One region of the Labrenzia sp. VG12 genome, then DNA from elsewhere that is predicted to be linked to it. Evidence: riboswitches for the same ligand, from Rfam matches in the RefSeq annotation. Region 1 holds a riboswitch; the other holds the start of a gene.

Evidence for each region. A riboswitch is a leader RNA that binds a small molecule or an ion and turns the genes downstream of it on or off. The one in region 1 is predicted to bind cobalamin.
Region 2: another riboswitch for cobalamin. It lies ahead of CHH27_RS27595 (hypothetical protein); the one in region 1 lies ahead of CHH27_RS23035 (DUF4198 domain-containing protein).

What each region holds. Positions count from the first base shown of each region.
Region 1 covers NZ_CP022529.1:4,978,094-4,981,694, reverse strand. Annotated here, with positions in the region: gene CHH27_RS23045 (hypothetical protein) at 1-331, opposite strand, end outside; gene cbiM (cobalt transporter CbiM) at 328-954, opposite strand; gene CHH27_RS23035 (DUF4198 domain-containing protein) at 981-1,778, opposite strand; cobalamin riboswitch at 1,937-2,155, opposite strand; gene CHH27_RS23030 (DUF4114 domain-containing protein) at 2,639-3,601, shown strand, end outside.
Region 2 covers NZ_CP022529.1:1,876,565-1,880,165, reverse strand. Annotated here, with positions in the region: gene CHH27_RS08750 (hypothetical protein) at 1-602, shown strand, start outside; gene CHH27_RS08745 (cytochrome d ubiquinol oxidase subunit II) at 637-1,677, opposite strand; cobalamin riboswitch at 1,696-1,908, shown strand; gene CHH27_RS27595 (hypothetical protein) at 2,015-2,293, shown strand; gene CHH27_RS08740 (DUF1636 domain-containing protein) at 2,283-2,687, shown strand; gene CHH27_RS08735 (ABC transporter ATP-binding protein) at 2,684-3,457, shown strand; gene CHH27_RS08730 (ABC transporter substrate-binding protein) at 3,473-3,601, shown strand, end outside.

The DNA.
Region 1 (3,601 bases):
GAATGTCGGGCAGTTCCTCAAGCTCCATGCGCACTTCTGTCACGTGCCCGGAGCCGAGATTGGCCCTGAACACATGCACGACGCGCTGCGTCGGCCTGAACGAAAAGAAGCCGTCGCCGTCGGTGGTGACCTCGCCGAGCTTGTTGCCATCCCCGTCGAACACCTCAACCAGCGTATCGGTTGCCATGTCGCCGTTGGAAAAGCCGATCTCGCCCTCGATTGTCTCGCCGCTGGCAAAGACGGAGGCGATGACCTTGTGCGCCAGGGCGGGCTGTCCGGCCAAGGCGGCACAAAACAGGAGCGCTGCGCCGAGGATCTTTGCGTGTTTCATCGCGCCCCTCCAGAAGATGCTTCAAACCCGGCGAACAGCTCCGGCTTGACCTTGCGGGCCAGATAGACCGCGAAGCCCGTCAAAAGGCCCTCGATCGCCATGACCGGCATGTGGGTGACAAGGACCAGCTTGGCGGCCGGAACAAACGCCTCGCCGCTGAAGGCCAGCGAGAGGCCGACCATCCCGGTGGTCAGCACGATGGAGAGCGCTCCGCCGATGCCGCCCCAGATCGCGGCTGCCACGTCCGACCTGGACGTGAGCCCGTGGCGGCAGATGTAATAAACCGCAACCGCCGGCAGGGCGATGTTCAGCGTGTTCACGCCGAGCACCGTGACACCGCCGAAACCGAAGAACACGGCCTGCAGCAGCAACCCGACAAAAAGCGCGGGAAAGGCGGCCCAGCCGAGCACAAGCCCGGCCAGGCCATTCAGGATCAGGTGGACGCTGGACGGACCGATCGGCACATGGATGAGCGAGGCCACGAAGAAGGTCGCGCTGAGAACACCCGCCGCCGGGATCTTCTCCATGGGCAGCCTGCGCAGCCCGACAGCGACACCGCCCACGGCCAGGACCGACCCGGCAAGGACGACTTCGGTCGACAAGGCGCCGTCGACAATATGCATCGGCTCTCCCTCCGTCCGGTTCCGTCCTATTCGACGTCGTAGGCGCGGACCCAGATGACCGCATCCTGGCTGAGTTCCTTGCCCGCATGTTCCTTTTGAGGGCCGGCACCAAGTGCTGCGAACCCCCAGAAACCGGCCTTCGGGATGCCGAAGGTAAAGTAGCCGTTTGCATCGGAGATCGCGACGACGGCGCCGCCGGGCATCGGAGAGGCCTTCGCTTCGGTCGGCTTGTTCGCGGCCATGTCCGGTTCGGCCGCCATGTATTCGATTTCGATCTCGGCTCCGGCAACCGGCTTGCCTTCGGCCAGAACGCGGCCGGTGAAGGTCGAACCGGCAACGATGTTGGTCGGGCGGTTCAGCGGCAGGATTTCGGTCGCAAGCCCCTGTGGCTCCATCCAGTCGGTCGGAATCTCGTTCCGGTTCACGTAGGACTTGGTGATCTGCTGGATGTAGATGTCTTCGCTCTCTTCGTAATAGGGAGCCGGCTCGACGACGAGCACATAGTCGCCGCTGCGTTTCACCGGCAGGATCGCGTCAAAGGCCGCCGCCTCGTTCTGGCGCCCGGTGAAGGTGATCGGCTTGAGCGTGTCTTTCAGGTCGTATCGCTCACCGCGATGCACGGCATAAAATTCGAGCGGGCTCTCCATGTCCATGACATGGCCGTTTTCAAACGGATGCCAGAAGATGAGTTTCAGCGGCAGGTCGCCGGCCTTTTCCAGGTTGACCTCCGGCGTATAGGCCAGAAGAAAATGGGCCTGGGCCGCGAGGGGATTTAGCAAGGTTGCTGCGCAAAGGGCTCCAAGGCCGAACTTGCGAAGTGACATGTGACGTCTCTCTCAATGGGCCACCGGCAGGTGCCGGTCCGGTCGACTGAAAGGACGGTCGGGGACGGAAGCGGGAAGCGTTTGAGGAGTGAACCTGGCGCTTGACCGCGTGACGCTCACCCCGGCGTCCGGTTGCGGTGTCAGGGCACTGCTCCTGGCAGGCCGTGACGATCAGCGGCAGGTCTCCTGGCTCGCGGGTCTATGCCTGAACCGGCCTTCCCGGCGCTTGCAGCACCAGTGGCATAGTCGGTTCCGGCTCTCCGCCTACAGTTGCGGGGGCAGCCACGGTTTTGGTCCCTACTGGGTACGCCTCACCGTGTTCCCTTTTAATCCCAAGGCCAGTCCTGGCCTCGAGAACCGATAACGCTGCTAATTGGACCCGTTTGGTCTCGCTTGTCAATCGCCCGGGTGGTCAGATACCGGCGCCAACCGACGCAAATCCGCTCGCCTGTGCCACACCCTGCCGATGGAACAGCGGACAGGTTCCGAAAAAACGCGTCCTGACCTTCCTTCTCAAAATGCAATCGCGGCCCAGCTCACAAACCGGGACCGCCCGTGCAAGGGTCCTGTTTCGCCGCGTCGAGTGCGGGCCTTTCCGGCAACAAACAGTCCCGGCCACATCCCTGATTGCGGGTGCGCATGACCCGTCCCTGCGTGCCCGATTTCGACAACCTGTCCTGTTTGCAAAACGGAAAAGCATTTGCGTTTTCAAAAAGACACGGCACATCAAAGAGCAAGACCTCGATTCAAGCTATTGAATTTGTTACTTTAATTTTTCCCCTTGTATCAACGCATCATGGCGTCCGCCTTGCAACGCTCCGGCTGGATTGCGCAATCGCGCATCAGCAAGGGAGTATAAAATGGCAAGTTTGCCCGCAACACGTCCCGTGATCGGGACGAATGAAGATAACGTGCTGAATGGCACGAGACACTCAGACGTCATGTCCGGCCGCTTCGGCGATGACCTGATGATGGGCTACAACGGAAACGACGAGGTCTGGGGTGGTACCGGCGACGATACGCTCTATGGCAACAATGGTGATGACACCCTTTATGGGTCCGGTGGTCCGAACCTGGTGCAGATAACCTCTGTCGCCATTGCCGACGATCATCCGGTCTCCGTTGTCTTTGAAGGCGAAACCGCCGGGTATCGAAATACGTTCGGGTATTACAAGGTCGCCGAGGACGGCACGATCACCGACGTGAAATTCATCTGGGAGAACGCCTCGCTGCAGGGCAGCGGCGGAAGCCTCATTCAGGGTCAGTCCCGCGAATTTCTCGACGTTCAGTCCGGAGACCAGATCGCATTCTTCATCATTTCCAACGGCTACAGCCGCAATAGCGGCTATGCCGGGCTCGACCTGGAAAACGGAACCCTGGAGTTTCAGGAGGCTGACGGAACTGTCGCAACCCTGAACAGCACCGCCCCGCGCCTTTATCACATTGCGCCGGATGGAACGCGAACCATGATCCAGACAGATCCCTACCACACGTCCGCCTATGGCGACACGGTCGGGCTCAACCCGGATGGCATCCTGCACACGACCGGCGTTCTGAAAACCGATGCCGGTACAATCACGCTCGGCTTCGAGGACCTGTTCAACGGCGGCGACCGGGATTTCGACGACAGCGTCTTCACCGTTGACATCGGCATCGCCAACGCGCTGCTGCTGAATGCCCATTATCAGCAGCAGACCGGCGGTACCGATCCGGCTCCCGGGCCGGGCAACGACACGCCGGTGATCATCCGAAGCGATAATGACATTCTTTACGGAGGAGACGGCGCGGATGAACTGCATGGCCGGTCCGGCAATGACCAGCTC
Region 2 (3,601 bases), 2.9 Mb from region 1:
GTGTTTTGAAAGCTGTATTTGATTATTTTCTGATTTCAATCGTTGGGTTTGTGGCCGGGATCTGGATCATGATCGGCGCTGGGATGCTGTCCTTCGACACGAAATCGTTCGACCTGTCCGGTTACTTCGAACCGCAACCCGTCGAACCGACAATTGACGGGTCGGTTTTCGAGCGGATCCAGAACAAGACTGCGAAACCCGAAACGAATATCAACAGTCTTGAGATTGATCCGGAGGCCACGCTGGCATGGCTTGCAAATGGCCATCCGTTTGTTGAAGAGCTCAAATACCTCGAAGAAACGAACTGCTCCGATCATGCCATGCGGATGTACGGAGAGTTGCTCAGTGATCTCAACACAGATGGGTTCGACCGCAAGACGGGGCGATTGATCGACGCTGACGGGAAGGTGCTGGGCGGTTTCGGCTGGCGCATGATCTGGAAATCGCAAGCCTTCATGCTGCAGCCCTTGCAATACATGAAGGACGAACATGTTCCGTCCAACTTCAAGCATGTGATGCAGGCCATCCCGCGCGTCAAACGCAATTGGAAGACCTGCACCTTTGATATCCCTCTAAATGCGCGTCTCGGGGGCCTTCGATAGATACGGATTCTCTTTCCAAAAGACCGATCGATGATCAATCATAGCTGAGATCCGTCGCCTTGCCTCGAAACACCGTATAGGCCAATACCGTGTAGCCGATGATGACCGGAAGAACGATCAACGCACCAAGCAGGATGATGAAGAGGCTTTCCGGTGCACTGGCGCTTTCGTAAAGGGTCAGTTTTTCTGGCACCACGTAGGGATAGAAGGAATAGGCCAGTCCGGCAAATGCCAGGACAAACAGCAACGAAGACGCGGTGAACGGTACCCAGTTCCACCGGTCGAGCCGATCCGGCAAGTGTTTAAGAGCCATCCAGAGCACAACCATCAAGAGCCCGGACATCAGCGGCAGCGGCGCAAGCAGGATAATCGAGGGAAAGGAAAACCATTTTTCCATTATCCGGCCGCTGATCAGGGGACTTGCCGCGGACACCGCGCATAGTCCGACGAGGACACCCAGAAGGCGGCGGCGCGCCCAGGACACGGCCTTGATTTGCAGAGGGCCGTCGGTTTTCACGATCAGCCAGGTGGCGCCGATCAGACCATAGCCTGCGGTCAGGCAAAGCGCAGTCAGTGCGCCAAAGGCCATTGTGATGGCTGTTTGTTCCAAACCCATGATGTAAATGCCAAGCATGTATCCCTGGGCAAGAGAGGCCGAAAGCGAGCCCACGTAGAAGGAACGATCCCAAAGAGTTTTCTGTTTGCCGGTCGTTTTGGCGCGGAACTCGAAGGCAACGCCGCGCAGGATAAGTCCGATCAACATGACCGCAACCGGCAAATAGAGCGCAGTCAGCACCGTACCGTGGGCGAGGGGAAACGCGACGAGCAAAAGTCCGACCGCAAGCACAAGCCAGGTTTCGTTTGCATCCCAGAAAGGTCCAATGGCCGCCACCATTCTGTCCTGTTCGTGCTTTTCGGCAAGCGGAAAAAGAATGCCCACGCCGAGGTCAAAACCGTCCAGAATGACATAAACGAGGATCGACAGGCCCATCAGGGCAGCAAAGGCCAGTGGCAGCCAAACAGCGGGATCTCCGCCGTCGGTCCGTTCTGCGCTACCACGGGTCGTAATCCCGATTGACAGCAAGACCCTTGTTGGTCACAAGAAAGGGATGGTTTCCGAATCCGAAGCCGGATCGGAATTAAAAGGGAACACGGTGAGGCGTAGCCAACAGGCACCAAATCCGTGACTGCCCCCGCAACTGTGAGCGGCGAGCGACCCTGGAAGCGCCACTGGGAGACCCCCGGGAAGGACCAGGCAAGCTGCGACCCGCAAGTCAGGAGACCTGCCATTTCACCTGAAACTTCAACCCGGACGGGGTGTTCCGGAGGAGCGAGTGACATGGCAATTCAGCATCTGCTGATCTCAAGTGACATTCGGTTCGACAAGCCCCCGTGCAATCGCGGAGGGCGATATGAACCGGACAGACACAAGACAGACCTCTTTCACCACTGCTCGCAAGAGACCACCGACCAGCAGCCTTAGCGAACGTGCGGCCCGGGCCATGTGCCCGAACCGCTTCAAGGACGTGCTTGCAAAGAACAAGAATCGTAATGTAATAACATTACAAGATTCTCTTTCCAGTGCTGCAGCAGGAGGTTCCTTGAAAGCACCTGAAGCACAAGACCGTCTGGCCAAGCAGAACGAAACCGATCCCACTGTTTCGAAAAAGGGGACCGGGCATGAGCACTGAAACGCACAAGATTTTCGTCTGCACCTCCTGCCGGCACAAAAACAGCAATTGCCGGCCGGGCTACGAGCTGATCAAGAAGCTGCAGGACGCCCTGAAGCTTGCGGTGCCTGTGGTCGGTGACGACTTCGAGATCTCGGGTGTTGCCTGCATGGCCGGCTGTACCAGGCCGTGTACGGTGGCCTATCGGGCCAGCGGCAAGGCGACCTACCTCTTTGGCGATATCGATCCGGAAACGGATATCGATGATCTGGTTGCCTTTGCGGAGCATTACCGTGCCCTTGAGGACGGATGGTGCAATTCCGGCGAACGGCCCGGAAAGCTGCGCCGGACGGCACTTGCCCGGATACCGGCGGCCATGATCGTCACCGAAGCCGATACGGCCGCCGTCTCATGAGCGGTGCAACGCTTTCCGTTCGCGGCGTGAGCTGGCAACCGGGCAGGGGCAGACGGCTCCTGAGCGATGTCAGTTTCGAGCTTGCGGCTGGAAAGGTACTGGGAATTGCCGGGGCCAATGGCGCCGGCAAATCCACGCTTCTGCGACTGCTGTACCGGTTTCACCGGCCGGTCAGCGGTTCCGTTCATCTGAACGGCCGGGACATCTGGTCGTTGTCGGCGCGCGAGAGTGCCCGGCAGATTGCCGCCGTCCTCCAGGAGCAACCAACGGATTTTGCTTTGTCCGTTCGTGAAATCGTGGCACTGGGCCGGCGTCCGCATGGTTCCGGATTCGCAGGTGGTGGGCGTCACGACGCTGACATCATTGATGGTGCGCTGGACCGTATGGGGCTCTTCTCCCTGGCAGGCCGTTCCTTCGGCACCTTGTCAGGCGGCGAACGTCAGCGCGTGATGGTGGCCCGGGCGCTCGCCCAGGAGCCGCAATTGCTGATCCTGGATGAACCGACAAATCACCTGGATATCCGCCACCAGCTCGAAATCGTCGCGCTGATCAGCAGCCTCAACATCACCATCGTGACCAGCCTGCATGATCTCAACATGGCATCGCAAGTGTGTGACCAGGTGCTGTTGCTTCACCAGGGCAACCAAATCGCTCACGGCGCGCCCGAGGAAGTTCTGACGCCGGGACATATTGAACACGCCTATGCGGTGCGGGTCCTGCAACAGGAACTTGGTCCCGGCCGTAATCCCCATCTCAGTTTTCATCTCTAAGTCTGGAGTAGACACATGAAACGTCTGGCCCTTGGTCTGGCTGCAACCCTTTACGCGGGAGCTGCCCTTGCGCAGACCACCGTTCAAAGCTGTGACCGCAAGGTCACCTTTGACGCGCCGCCGAAAGCAGCTGTATCCAACGAC